2 regions of the Microbacterium sp. Be9 genome follow, and region 1 is predicted to be linked to the other one. Evidence: predicted binding sites of a transcription regulator. Region 1 holds the regulator's gene; the other holds the start of a gene.
The links. Region 1 encodes LexA, which represses DNA repair genes until DNA is damaged. Its sites were predicted from a motif close to TCGAACANNTGTTCGA; they were not measured.
Positions count from the first base shown of each region.

Region 2: the regulator LexA is predicted to act here: its motif matches at 1,489-1,504, upstream of GLO27_RS13605 (HNH endonuclease signature motif containing protein).

Region 1 covers NZ_WNWT01000002.1:329,703-336,930, reverse strand. The annotation lists gene GLO27_RS02690 (alpha/beta hydrolase) at 1-90, opposite strand, end outside; gene GLO27_RS02685 (hypothetical protein) at 335-748, opposite strand; gene GLO27_RS02680 (SseB family protein) at 771-1,568, opposite strand; gene priA (bifunctional 1-(5-phosphoribosyl)-5-((5-phosphoribosylamino)methylideneamino)imidazole-4-carboxamide isomerase/phosphoribosylanthranilate isomerase PriA) at 1,552-2,298, opposite strand; gene hisH (imidazole glycerol phosphate synthase subunit HisH) at 2,402-3,037, opposite strand; gene hisB (imidazoleglycerol-phosphate dehydratase HisB) at 3,034-3,651, opposite strand; gene GLO27_RS02660 (histidinol-phosphate transaminase) at 3,648-4,733, opposite strand; gene GLO27_RS02655 (LysM peptidoglycan-binding domain-containing protein) at 4,806-5,174, opposite strand; gene lexA (transcriptional repressor LexA) at 5,464-6,150, shown strand; gene GLO27_RS02645 (prolyl oligopeptidase family serine peptidase) at 6,244-7,228, shown strand, end outside.
Region 2 covers NZ_WNWT01000006.1:575,869-583,096, forward strand. The annotation lists gene GLO27_RS13605 (HNH endonuclease signature motif containing protein) at 9-1,478, opposite strand; gene GLO27_RS13610 (hypothetical protein) at 1,613-2,062, shown strand; gene GLO27_RS19625 (ATP-binding cassette domain-containing protein) at 2,165-4,204, opposite strand; gene GLO27_RS13620 (enoyl-CoA hydratase/isomerase family protein) at 4,318-5,379, shown strand; gene GLO27_RS13625 (GntR family transcriptional regulator) at 5,421-5,819, opposite strand; gene GLO27_RS13630 (hypothetical protein) at 5,813-6,877, opposite strand; gene GLO27_RS13635 (ABC transporter ATP-binding protein) at 7,145-7,228, shown strand, end outside.

The sequences.
Region 1 (7,228 bases):
CGGCGTCCACATGATGCCGGAGATGTCACCGATGGTGAATTCGCGCTCGGTGAGGCCGCCGTCGAGGTTCTGTTCAGAGGTGAAGTGCATGGTCATGCCTTTCGGGAGTGCTGCTGATATGCGGCGCTCCCGGACGACCTATCGCCCGACCGTGACTCCCCGGAGGAGCACCGACGTCACTTCGTTCACGGATACCACCTCCTCACTTCCTGCACGGATCTCCGACGCTATCAGCACCGGCAGCAGCGATCGGACCGCGCACCTCCCTGCGGAGACGCGTTCCCGTTCCCGCCCGCGGTCCGAAGTGGAGAGCGTCATCTCCGGCGATGAAGGATCAGGGCTCCAGGATCAGGGGGTCCGCGGTGGAGGGGCCGCCGCACGGGCCATCAGCGTGGGTCCAGGCGATCGGTTCCTCGGATTCGTGGATGACGGTGCCCTGCGCGTCGAACAGGCGGATGTCGACGTCCTCGGGTGTCGACATGTCGAACATGAGCCGCCAGGTCCCGTCGTCCTCACGGGACGCCGCGAACAGGTTGGTCGAGACGGTCTCGTCCTCCCCCGGCGCCGGTGAGCACTCCGCGTCCACGCAGAACTGGACGGCCGCTGTCTCCGGGAATACGCTCACGTCGACGACCACCCCGTTGACATAGCCGATCGCCGGGCACGCGGTGTAGCAACCCGTGATGCCGGTCGCGGCACCACCCAGGAGTGCGACCACGGCGAGGACTCGCATCAGACCTCGGGACATGCCCCGATCGTAGCGAACGCGATCAGACGCCGCGGCGGAGCTTCACGGTCAGCGAGTCGGCGAGCACAGCGATGCGATCATCGGACGCCCAGCGCTGAGCGAGACGCGAGAGCACGGCATCGAGCACCTCACGCTCCAGACCGTCGACGAGCTCGAGGACCACGATCAGCTCGGGGCCCCGGAGCCGCGCGTCGGGATCGCCCGCGGCCACCGCCACATCGATCACCGCCAGTTCGTGAGCCACGCTCTCCTGGAGAGCCGTGAACACTTCTGTCGACAGGAAGCTGGGCTCCCAGCGCTGCTCCTGAGCGATCGCCCAGACCGCGGGACGTCGGATCACGAACTCCGTCTCTGACGTCGGGTCGAGAACGATGAGATCGGTGTCCTCCGCCGACGCCGCCAACGCGGCTCGAACGGCCTCGACGGGGATCGGTCGCGCGGTCGGATCCCATGCCCGCATCGCCTGCACGGACGAGAAGACCGGCTGCACGCGCCGGCCGTCAGGCGCCGCGACCGTCACGATGGACAGTTCCTGCGTCTTGTCGACGGTGAGACCGCTCGGCGCCACACCCTCCTCACCCTTCTCAGCGATGAGGGGGATCAGCACACGCGCGGTACGGAAGGCGTCGACCACGTCGACCTGGCTGCCTTCACCCGCACGGAACCGCAGCAGCGCGGCCAGCAGGGCGGGATCGGCGGAACCGTCGTCCGACGCGTGCGGATTCGACTCGAAGCTGCGCCCCTCCCAGGGGACGCCCGCCGAATCGCCGTGGTTGTGCGATTCCGGCCCGCAGGCGTGCGCGTCAGTCTCCTGCGACATCCAGAGCCTCAGCCAGCGTGAACGCGCCGGCGTAGAGTGCCTTGCCGACGATCGCACCTTCGACGCCCAGCGGCACGAGCTCGCGGAGCGCGGCGATATCGTCGAGGCTCGAGATCCCGCCGGATGCGACGACCGGTTTCGGGGTACGTGAGGTGACCTCGCGGAGAAGTTCGATGTTGGGGCCGCGAAGAGTGCCGTCCTTCGTGACGTCGGTGACGACATAACGGCTGCAGCCGGCGTCCTCGAGGCGGTCGAGCACCTCCCAGAGGTCACCGCCCTCCTTGGTCCATCCGCGGGCGGCGAGCGTCGTCCCCCGCACGTCGAGGCCGACCGCGATCGCCTCGCCGTAACGGCCGATCACATCGGCCGCCCACTCCGGGTTCTCCAGCGCGGCCGTGCCCAGGTTGATCCGGGTGGCGCCGCTCTCCAGAGCCGCCTCCAACGTCGCATCGTCGCGGATGCCTCCGGAGAGCTCGATGCTCACACCCTTGAATTGCTTGATGACCTTGCGCAGGATCGGTGCGTTGCTGCCACGGCCGAATGCGGCGTCGAGGTCGACGAGGTGGATCCACTTCGCTCCCTGCGCCACCCACTCCCCTGCGGCATCCAACGGGTCGCCGTAGCTGGTCTCGGTTCCGGCCTCACCCTGGGTCAGACGGACGGCCTTGCCCCCGGCGACATCGACCGCGGGAAGGAGCGTGAGCGAGGGGGACTGCGCGAAGTCGTTCATGGGGTCCTTGTATCGGGAAGCTCTACGGCCCGGTGCGGGCACGAGAACCGAGGGTAGTCCGCCGGACGGCGGGGAACAAAACGGGTGACGCCTGCCGAAGACGTCAGAGGCTTCCGACCCAGTTGCGCAGCAGCTGGATGCCGGCTTCCCCGGACTTCTCCGGGTGGAACTGCGTCGCCGAGAGCGGCCCGTTCTCGACGGCGGCGAGGAACGGGTCGCCGTACCTCGTCCAGGTCAAAACGGGCTCGGGGAACGGCGGGATGACGTCGAGTTCCCAGGACTGCGCGGCGTAGGAGTGCACGAAGTAGAAGCGCTCCTGTTCGATGCCTCGGAAGAGCACGCTGTCGGCACCGGGCTCGACCGTGTTCCAGCCCATGTGCGGCAGCACCGGGGCATTGAGCTCGGTGACCGCGCCGGGCCACTCGCCGAGCCCTTCGGTGTCGTGCCCGCGCTCGACGCCGTGCTCGAAGAGGACCTGCATCCCGACGCAGATCCCGAGGACCGGACGGCCGCCGGCGAGACGGCGATCGATGATCTCGTCCCCTCCGTGGGCGCGCAGGGCATCGCGGACGGCCTGGAATGCACCGACACCGGGGACGACGAGTCCATCCGCCTCGAGAGCGGTGGCGCGGTCGCGCGTCAGCACGGCATCCGCGCCGGCGGCGACGAGCGCCTTCACCGCCGAGTGGACGTTGCCCGACTCGTAGTCGAACACCGCGACCCGGGGCGCTGCGCTCACAGCGCGCCCTTCGTGGACGGGATGCCGTCGACGAGCGGGTCCAGAGCCTTGGCCTCGCGGAATGCGCGAGCGAAAGCCTTGTACTCCGCCTCGGCGATGTGGTGCGGATCACGCCCGCCGAGCACACGCACGTGCACGGTCAGACCGGCATTGAAACTGATGGCCTCGAATGAGTGACGCACCAGCGAACCGGTGAAGTGCCCGCCGATGAGGTGGTGTTCGAAGCCTTCAGGCTCTCCCGTGTGCACGAGATACGGACGACCGGAGATGTCGACGACCGCCTGCGCCAGTGCCTCGTCGAGGGGAACGAGCGCGTCGCCGTAACGGGAGATCCCGGACTTGTCCCCGAGAGCTTCGAGAATGGCTTGGCCGAGCACGATCGAGACGTCTTCCACCGTGTGGTGCGCGTCGATGTGCGTGTCGCCGGAAGCCCGCACCGTGAGGTCGGTCAGCGAATGCTTCGCGAAGGCGGTGAGCATGTGGTCGAAGAACGGCACGGACGTGTCGATACGGCTCGCCCCGGTGCCGTCGAGGTTCAGCTCGAGCTCGACGGTGGACTCCGACGTGCTGCGCACACGGTTCGCGGTGCGCGGGGTCAGTGCGGGGGTGCTCATGAAGCCGATCCTATCGAGGCCAGCGCCTCGAGGAACGCGGTGGTCTCGGCCTCCGTGCCCGCGCTGACCCTGAGGTGTCCGGGGATGCCGACATCGCGCACGAGCACGCCGCGGTCGTACAGCTGCTGCCAGGTGGCCCGCGGGTCGGCGACGCCGCCGAACAGGACGAAGTTCGACCACGATTCGTGCGGCTGGTATCCGAGCGCTTCGAGGGTCGCCGTGATCCGATCGCGCTGCTCGACGATCTCCTCCACCATCGCGAGCATCACGTCGGCGTTGCGCAGGGCCGCTATCGCCGCCGCCTGGGTGAGAGCGCTCAGGTGATAGGGCAGACGCACCAGGCGCAACGCGTCGATGAAGGCGGGGTCGGCAGCGAGGTACCCGACCCGGGCCCCGGCGAAGGCGAAGGCCTTGCTCATGGTGCGCGAGACGGCGAGACGCGGGCGTCCGTCGAGCAGAGTCAGGGCGGAGATCGCATCGCGCGGCGCGAACTCCTGGTACGCCTCATCCACGATCACGATGCCACGGGCCGCGTCGTACACGGCTTCGATGACGTCCAGCCCGAGCGGCGTGCCGGTGGGGTTGTTGGGAGAACAGAGGATGACCACATCGGGATCGGCGGCCCGCACCTGCTCGGCAGCCTCGTCCGGGGTGATCGTGTAGTCGGGCTGACGCGTGCCGGCGATCCAGCGTGCTCCCGTCCCCTGGGCGATGAGCGGGTACATCGAATACGTCGGCGCGAAACCGAACGCCGTGCGCCCGGGACCTCCGAAAGCCTGGAGGATGTGCTGGAGAACCTCATTCGAGCCATTGCCGGCCCAGATCTGCTCCGGTGTGAGCCCATGCCCCAGGTACTCCGCGAACGACTCGCGGAGCGTCGTGAACTCCCGGTCCGGATAGCGGTTGACGTCGCGGATCGCGACGGCGATGTCGTCGAGGATGTCGCTCGCCACCGCGTCGGGAATCGGATGCGTGTTCTCGTTCACGTTGAGCGCGATCGGGAGCGGCGCTTGCGGAGCGCCGTATGGCGTCAATCCGCGAAGATCGTCACGTAGCGGGAGATCGTTGAGGGAGAGGGTCACCCTTCCCATGTTAAGCGGCGCCTTGCCTCGATGACGCAAAGTTGCTGCTGTGCTGCCGCCGCCGCCGCCGGATCAGTTCACGTACTGGGCCGGGATGGCGAGCGTCTGGCCGATCTGGAGTTCTCCACCGCGCAGCAGGTTCATCCGGCTGATCTCACCGATGACGTCGCGCGGGTCGGCACCGGGAGCGACGCTGGTGGCGATCGACCAGAGGGTATCTCCCGGCATGACGGTCACCGTCTCGACGCTGACGGCGGCCGAATCTGCTCCCGAAGCGATCGCGCTGCCACCGCTGAGCGCCGCGAAGGCGATACCGATCGCGAGCGGAACCGAGGCGAAGGCCAGCAGCACGGCGCGGCCACGCGTCGTCAGTCGGAGTCGCGTCGTGGGACGGGTCGACGCCGGAATGACTGCTGCGGTGCTGAAGCTGATGCTGCTCATGTGTTGCTCCTTAGCCTGTCCCGGAGCGGTGAGGCCGCCGGGGAAGTTGGCGTAGCGTTCGCATTCTCGTCTCGGTCGGGAGCCGTGAATGCGAAGCTACGTACCGAAGATATCTTCGAGTTCGAACATCTGTCAAGTATTCTTCGAAACCGAATCCGGAAATGAGCCGACACGCTCGAACAGATCTTCCAGATCGGCCCGTTTCTCGGATACGGTTTCGATAAGGACACCCCACCACGGGCCTCCGACATTCGAAGAGGGACGTCGGATCACGCACTGAAGGAGCACCATGAGCGAGAACTCTGCCCCCGAGTCGGAGGCACCGCGCACGCGCCGCCGGAAGAGCCTCAGCCCGAAGCAGATGGCGATCCTCGAGGTCATCCAGAACTCGATCGCGCACCACGGTTACCCGCCGAGCATGCGCGAGATCGGCGACGCCGTCGGTCTCAAGTCCCTCTCCAGCGTCACCCACCAGCTCGGGCAGTTGGAGCTCAGCGGCTATCTGCGTCGCGACCCCGGGAAGACCCGCGCCATGGAAGTGCTCATCGACCTGCCGGGGGCCAGCACCGAGAACCCCGCCGACGTGGCGACCCCGGTCGGCGATGCGGCACTCGTCCCCCTGGTCGGACGCATCGCCGCGGGTGTGCCGATCACCGCCGACCAGCAGGTCGAGGAGATCTTCCCGCTCCCCCGCCAACTGGTGGGCAAGGGCGACCTGTTCATGCTCAAGGTCTCCGGCGAGTCGATGATCGACGCCGCCATCTGCGACGGCGACTGGGTCGTCGTCCGTTCGCAGAACAGCGCCGAGAACGGCGAGATCGTCGCGGCGATGCTCGACGGCGAGGCCACCGTCAAGGTGCTGCGCCGTCGCGACGGCCACACGTGGCTGCTCCCGCGCAACTCGGCGTTCGAGCCCATCCTGGGCGATGAAGCCGTGATCCTCGGCAAGATCGTGGCGGTGCTCCGCGCGGTCTGAGACGAGAGCACGACGAAGGCCCTCCCGGTTCCCTGGAGGGCCTTCGTGTGCGCCCCGCGTGACGCTCGTGCCAGCGCCCCATAGGCTCGAAGCATGACGTCGTCCCCCTACGGTTCCTGGCCTTCGCCTTTCTCCGCGGCATCAGTCGCGGCGTCCTCTCCTCGCATCGACGGCGCCCGCTTCGTCGGCACGGAGATCTGGTGGGGTGAGTCGGTGCCGTCCGAGAAGGGACGGGTGACGGTACGGAGTTCCACGGGCGCCGAGGTCCTCCCCGCGCCCTGGAACGCCCGCTCCCGCGTGCACGAATACGGTGGTGGCGCCTGGACGGCGGACGATCGGGGGACGCTCTACTTCGTCGACGCCTCAGACCAGCGGGTGCGCCGCCTGACCCCCGACGGGGATCTCGTCACGCTCACCGCGGCCGGTCCCGCACACGGAGGTCTGCGCGTGCAGGACGGACGTCTGCTCGCCGTGCGCGAAGACCTCTCGACCACACCGCACCTCCGTGCGATCGTCGAGATCCCGCTCGACGGCTCCGCCGCAGAAGACGAGTCCGCAGTCAGCGTGATCGTGCAGGGCGAGGGGTTCTTCGCCCACCCCGCATTCTCCCCTGATGGGACCCGCGCCGCGTGGGTCGCCTGGGAACGGGGGAAGATGCCGTGGGAGAGCGCGCGCGTGCAGGTCGCCGAGGTCGACGGAGGCCTCCCGCGGACGATCCCCTCGCGAGCGGCGCTGCAGCCCGAGTGGCTCAGCGACACGGAACTGGTCTTCGCCGACATCGCCGATGACCGCTGGACACTCCACCGCATCGCCATCGACGGGGTGACGCCTTCCGGATCCCCGCGGCCGCTGGCCCCGTCCGATGCCGACACGGGCTACGGGCTCTGGGTGCTCAGCAACCGCTGGTATCAGCCGTTGGAGGACGGCCGCATCGTCGCCGTCCGCACGAACGGGCGCGACGACGTCGTCGTGATCGACACCGGAGGGGGCGAGAGCATCATCGAGTTCCCCGGCGACGGTCATGTGAGCGTCGATGCGGTCCACGGCACCCGGGTGCTGCTCTCCGGCAACGGTTCCC
Region 2 (7,228 bases), on a different contig from region 1:
GAGTCCGGTCAGACGAACATGACGCGGCGCGGTGACGCGTCTGTGTAGACGCGGCCGAGTGGGCTGGTCCACTCGATGTCGCCTCCGGGGAGCTGTCTCGCACGCCAACGGTGCTTCTCGGCGATGTCGGGGTGCTTCAGCGAGTGGTGTCCCACGCAGAAGTGGCTGAGGTTGTCGATCGACGTGCTTCCGCCCTTGGCATGGTCGTGATTGTGATCGACCTGACACCTGTGGACCGGTGTGCGGCACCCGGGGAATCGACAATGCTGATCGCGGGCCTGAAGGTGCCGCCGCATCGCCGTCGTCGGGGCGTAGGAGGCTGTGGCTGTCACGGTGCCCGCGCCGTCGAGGAAGAGGCGGGACCAGCCTCCGTTGCGACCGGCGAGATCGCGGGCGACGTCGGGATGCAGCGCCCCGATCCCATCGAGCTCGGCCGGCCGTTCGTCTCCTCCTGCCAGCGTCTCGGCAGCGATCGTGACCTGAATGCGCGCCCGGATGCTCTCCAGCGCGGTGCCCTCGGCCGTAGAGGGGTCGGTGGTCAGGAGTAGGTCGCTGAGCAGGTCGGCGCGCACCGCATCGATGCCGCGCTCGTCGGTCAGGAGGGGCGGGCCGCCGAGGGATGGATCGGTCGTGAAGGTGTCGCCCTCACCGAAGATGACGTGGGCATCGAATCGGGTGTCGTCGACGGGATACCTGTTGAGCACAGGGTCGTCTCGGCGGGAGTCGTCGGCGGCGAGATCCTGCAGGAAGACCTGGTCGGTGCCCGAGTCGAGCTCGTCCGGAGACAGCATCGGCACCTCGTCGGCGCGAGCGGCGCGATCACCCCGGGTGGCGATGACGTGCTGTGCGAGCCGCGTCAGGCGGTCGAGAATCGCGTGGGCGAGGTACTCCGGAAGCACGACCTGGAGCAGTGCGAGGCCGTCGTCGAGCGCCCTCAACGTGACCGATCGTTCGCCGTGGGCCCGTCGGTGACGCTCGACCACGGTCTCGCCGGCGAGGGAGGAGGCGATCTGGCGCACCATCGTGCGGGTGCGCGCGGGAGAGTCCTGTTCGGCCACGACGAGCGCCGCCGTGTCATAGACGGTGAGGGTCTCGGCGTCTACTCGACCCTCGCGGACCCCCTGCCGCACGATGATTCCCTCCCGCACGATCTCTCGGACATGGGCCGCACTGAGCGCACCGCGGCGGAACGCGTCTCGCACGATGGGGTGCTCGGCCTCGAGGAAGTGGGCGTCGCTGAAGGCGTACTCGATGCTGCCCTTCGACATGCGACCGGCCGCAGAGTACTCCGCGATCATCGACCGATGGATCGAATCGCGATGCTGCGGCTGCTCGCGGACATCGTCGTCGAGCAGCCGAAGTCGATCGGCGAGGAGGGCGGAGGCTTCAGCTTCGAGCGCCGCGATGCCTCGCCGCTTCTCCGCCCAGGCATCGAGCAGGGCCTCGCGCTGATCGATGCTGTTCGCAGATGCCTTCATTCTTCGAGTATAGTACATATGTTCGAACGACGGAAGGGGAATCATGATGACTGGTGCTGATCGACAAGGGATCGTTGCGTTCCTGTGAGCAACTTCCAGACAACTGGCAGGGCCGCGCTGGCAGACTGGGGGACATGGTGACGTTGCTGCTGGACCAGACGCAACTGGAGGTCGTGCTCTCGCCGATCGAACGTGCCGCCACCTTCCACCGTGACAACCTCCGTATCGCGCGCGACACCATCACCAAGGTGCAGCTGACGGAAGACGCCTGGACCTGGCTCCGCGGCGTCCCGAACCCGGGGACGCACATTCCCGGTGTTCTCGCCGCAGGCAGCTGGAAGGCCGCGGGCAGCCTCGACTTCGTGCTGATCCGCCGGCGTCGCCCGAGCGTCGTGATCGATCTCGAAGGCGACCCGCAATACCGCCGACTGATCCTCACCACCAGCCACGGGCTCGCGCTCACTCAGGCACTCCGGCTCGATGTCTCGACCGAACCGGCGAACGTCGAGGAGATCGTGGCCACGGCACCGATCCCGGTCTCGAAGGGACGACGACGCCCCGTCATCCGCCCCCGGCCCGCCTGACGCCGACGTCGGTAAGCCGTGCCTCGCGATGCACGGCCTCCCTTCAACGCAGAACGCCCTCCAGACCCGCAGGTCCGGAGGGCGTTCTCGTCGGCGAGGCGCTCAGCCGTGCTGGTGATCCCCGTCGTGGTTCTCGCCGTCGTGGTTCTCGCCGTCGTGGTTCTCGCCGTCGTGGTTCTCGCCGTCGTGGTTCTCACCGGTGTTCTCGTCAGAGTCATCGGGAGTCGTCTCGTCGCCTTCCGCGGAACCCTCGGCCAGGGGCACGGTGTCGATGACGCCCGTGGAGGCGACGCTCCAGTGTGCGTTCTCCGCGGGGGCCTCCGGCGTATCGCCGTCCGCAGCCTCGAAGTCCGCAACCTCGCTGTCCGCAGCCTCGCTGTCCGACGCCTCGCCCTGGGCGGGCTCGTCCTCTGCGCCCAACGGGTAGTCCTTGGGCTCGTCCTCGTAGTACGCGCGGGCGGCGGCCGCGAGCATGGAACTCACCGCTGCAGAGCGCGGGTCCTCCTCGTCATCGTCGGAAGAGCTGGTGTCCTCGGTGTCGGCGGATGAGGGGCCATCGCTGTGGGAGGACAGCGCGTCCGATTCCGTGGCGACCGATGCGTCGTCGAGATCCGCGAAGATCTCGACCCCGCTGTGGTCCTCGTCACCGGAGGTCAGGTCGGACGGCGTCGTGTCTGCGGTGTCCGCCGGCACGGCGGCGCCGAACAGGATCTCATCGAAGGATCGAGCCGGAGCCTGTTCGTCGGTGGACTGTTCGCCGAGGGTCGGAGCGTCGCCCACCTCGAACGGACCCGAGGCGACGTCGCCGGACTCGCCGATCGATGCTTCTTCGCCCGGTGTTTCGTCGACAGAAGCCTCTTCGTCCGGAGCGTCTTCGGCGGGAGTCTCCTCCTCGGACGTCGACTCTCCGGTCGCGATCGTATCGATGGAATCCACGTCGGCGGAGGACTCGTCCGCAGCGCTCTCCGCGCTCTCTGCCATGGAGGCCTCGGATGCGTCGGACACGTCGGATGCGTCAGAGCCGACGGAGGCTGCCAGATTCGAGGCCACGGCCTCGCCTGCGGGAGCAGACGCAGCCTCGGCCGCCCAGGCGGCTGCTGCGGCCACCGGGATGGCGACCACGGAGTCGGCGGGTGCCGGAGATGCTTCTTCGGGAGCGGCCTCTGCGGGAGTCGACTCCTCGGGCGCAATCTCCGGGGTGTTCGGCGCGACGAGCGGGGTCGCCGTTGCGGGAGCGCTCGGCGCGAACCGGCCACCCCGCATCAGGTCGATGAAGACGTCTTCGAGAGTCGGCCCGCGCTGCACCAGGGTGCTCAGGGCGATGCCTGCGTCGGCCGCGACGGCTCCCACGGTCTCGGCGTCTCCGCCGCGCACGGTCAGACCCGAGCGCAGCACTTCGATGTCGAACCCGGCCGCAGCGAGCGCGGACGTCAGCCCGGCGCGATCCGCGGCGTCCACGATCACGGAGCCGCCCTTGGGGTCGGCGAGCGTCTCGATTCCGCTGGCCAGCACGAGCGTGCCCTTCGAGAGCACGAGCACGTTGTCGGCGACCTGTTCGACCTCGCTGAGGACGTGCGACGACACGAGGACCGTGCGTCCCTCGTCGGCGAGGCGACGCATCAGGAGTCGCATCCAGCGGATCCCCTCGGGGTCGAGTCCGTTGGCCGGCTCGTCGAAGACGAGGGCCCCGGGGTCGCCGAGGAGCGCGTTCGCGACGCTGAGCCGCTGACGCATGCCGAGCGAGAAGCCGCCGATGCGGGAGTCGCCCTCGCCCTCGAGGCCGACCAGGGAGAGCACTTCGCCGACGCGTGCCAGCGGGATGCCGTTCGCCTTGGCGGCGATGGTCAGCTGACGCTCGGCGGTGCGACGGGGACGGTAGACGGTCTCTTCGAGTACCGCGCCGATCGTGCGCAGCGGCTGGCGGAGCTCGGCATACGTCGTGCCGCCGATCGTCGCCGTGCCGGATGTGGCGCGCACCTGGCCGAGCAGGATGCGCAACGTGGTGGTCTTGCCGGCTCCGTTCGGGCCGAGGAAGGCGGTGACGGCTCCGGGCTCGACGCGCGCGGAGAAGTCCGAGACGGCGGTCACCTCATTGAAGCGCTTCGTCACGTGCGTGAACTCGAGCACCTGTCCTTCAGGCATCCGTGACCTCTCGTCGCATTTGAACAGTTCCTCCCTATCCTGCCGGAAAACCCTGTCGGATCCCGCATTTCGCGCGGAATGACGCCCTTGCCGAAAGGGGTAGCCTGGCCAGCGTGACCGATTCTCACGCTGCATCCCGCGTCCTCGTCCGCACCGAAGGGGCGCTCGGGCGGCTCACGCTCAACCGCCCCGAGGCCATCAACGCCCTCGACGTCGGCATGATCGAGAGCCTCACCGCAGCACTGAACGCCTGGCGCGACGACACCGACGTGCAGATCGTGCTGCTCGACGGAGCGGGGGATCGCGGCATGTGCGCCGGCGGCGACGTGCGGGCTCTGCACGGGCAGATCGTGGCGGGGCAGGCTGATCAGACCGCGGAGTTCTTCCGTGCCGAGTACGCGCTGAACGCGATGATCGCCGAATACCCCAAGCCGGTCGTGTCCTTCGCCGACGGCATCACGATGGGGGGAGGCATCGGCCTGGCCGGGCACGCGGCGATCCGCATCGTCACGGAGCGCTCGAAGCTCGCGATGCCGGAGACGCGCATCGGATTCACGCCCGACGTCGGCGGCACCTGGCTTCTCGGCCGTGCCCCCGGGCGCTTCGGCGAGTACTTCGGCCTCACCGGAGCGACGATGAGCGGCGCGGATGCCGTGTACCTCGGCTTCGCCGATCACTTCGTGCCGTCGGACCGCCTCGACGCCTTGAGCGAGGCTCTCGCCTTCCGCGCCGATCCGACGGGGCCCAGCGAGATCGTCCTGCTGTTCGACGAGACGCCGGAGCCCTCGCGGCTTCCGGCGTGGCGGGAGTGGATCGATGACGCCTTCTCCGCTCCGACCGTGATCGAGATCATCGATCGCCTGCAGGCCCAGGGCACGACGGAGGCCGCCGCGATCGCGGACCTTCTCGAGGGCCTCGCGCCGACCGGCCTCGCTGTCACGCTCGATGCGGTGCGCGAGGCGCGTGAACTTTCGGGGCTTCGTGCCGCACTCGAGGGCGAGTACCGCCGCGTGCTGTGGTTCGTGAACGAGCACCCCGACCTCGTCGAGGGCATCCGCGCGCAGATCGTCGACAAGGACCGGGATCCGAAGTGGGACCCGCCCACGCTGGCCGAGCTCGCCCCGGACGCCGGCGCCCCTGCACGCGCGTACGTCCCGCAGCCCGCCCTGTTCTGAGAAGGGGTTCGTCCGCGTCGGGCTTTCTCTGAGCGTCGCGCCTAGTCGGACTCGAGGTCGACGTCGGGGCTCGAGCGCGTCTTCCAGATCGCACGGAGCACGTCGATGACGTCGTCCGGATCCGCGTCGGTCGCGTCGGCTTCGTCGACCAGCTCGCGGATGCGCCGGAGCACCGATGCGGGGAGGATTCCCGCCGTCTCGGCGACCCGCGTGCCCGCGGCCGTGCGCGAGACCACCAGCCCCTCGCCTTCGAGCATCTTGTACGCGCGCGCGGCGGTTCCGGGGGCGACACCCAGGTCGCTGGCCGTCTGTCGGACCGTCGGCAGTCGCTCGCCCGCGCCGAGCTGGCCCGACACGATGAGGCCGCGGAGCTGCCGGTAGATGTCGAGTGCCGGATTCGTCTCGTCGGCCGGTGACAGTCGGGGCGTCGGGCTCACCATGCGGTCTCCCGTTCGGCCGATTTCTCGACGCCGGCAACAGATTCCAGGTCATACCTCGGCGGGCACAGCTGCGTGGTCGTGAGGAGCAGCAGCACGAACGCGGCGATCTCGAGCGCCGGCGCCATCCAGCCGCCGACGGCCGCGACTTCGCCGTATCGCCAGAAGGTCTCGTAGGAGTCGCTGCGCCCGTCGCCCTGGATGGTGAGTCCGTTGATCGAACCGGAGTCGGCGATGAACCGCCATGCGCCCGCCAGAGCGAGAAGCGCAGCCGATGTGGTGATCCGGGTGATCCCCGCCGCGATGTCGCGTCGTTCGCGCTGCTCGGCGACGATCGTCTCCGGCCGCAGGAACGGGCGGGCCGCATTGGAGTGCAGCGCGGCGATCACCACGCCGACGAGCGCGATGGTGCAGATCAGGACCGGAACGCCGTATGCCCAGCCATAGAACCAGGGACGAATCGGGTCGATCGTCTCGTTGGGCACGTCGATCTCGAGGAAAACGTACGGGCCGCCGTCGATGTTCGAGGAGGCGAGTCCGGCGAGCAGTGTCGTGACCGTGAGAGCGAGCAGCGCTGCGGCGGCGCCCACCGAACCGATGCGCGGACTGAAGCTCAGCCAGGTGCGGCGGGCGGAGAGGACGGGGCGCTCCGGCGGCGTGCTGCCTCTCGTCGCGATCAGGGCCAGCAGGACGGCCACACCGATGCCGGCCGTGAGCACCGGTGTCGCGTAGCGCCACCACGAGACGACGCCGTTGAGGTCGAGGGCGTACCCGGTGATCAGGTTCTCGGCGACGAAGATCACGATCACCGCGATCGCGGCGACTCCGAGGGTGCGGTGCTCCGGCGAGTAACGGGCGAAGACCACGCCGGATGCCGCCGGGGCGAGGCGCGCCCGGCTCTCGGTCCGTGCGCGCCATCGGGGTGTGACGGTGATGCCGACCGCGATGATCGCCGCGAGGATCAGAGACACCCAGGGCATCGAGAAGACAGCGCCGAGCACCTGCCCGGGGTCCAGCAGGAGCTGCCCGGATCGGATCGGGGATGCGATGGTCGCGTGCATGGGGAGTCCGTCCTCTTTGTGCCATATGTCTATCACAAGTTGTATCAGTGAGTAAACACAAAAGGTGAAGAAAGGAACGCTTCGCCGTTGTTCGCCCGTGTGCAGAAACCGCTGATCGGGAGGGGAAGCGGTTCGCTGTGAGCGAAGGTCCCCCATGAGGGGGATACGAATGTCCGCGGATCGTGGCACTCTGTCTTGTGGCCGATTGTCGGTCGGCATCCGTCTGCCGAGAAATCCGCCGCTCCATCCTTCCTAGAAAGTCCGCCTGTGCTGGGAAAAATCCTCCTCCGCTATCTCTCCCGATACCGATGGTTGCTGCTCGCGGTGCTGGTCTTCCAGCTCGCCAGCGTC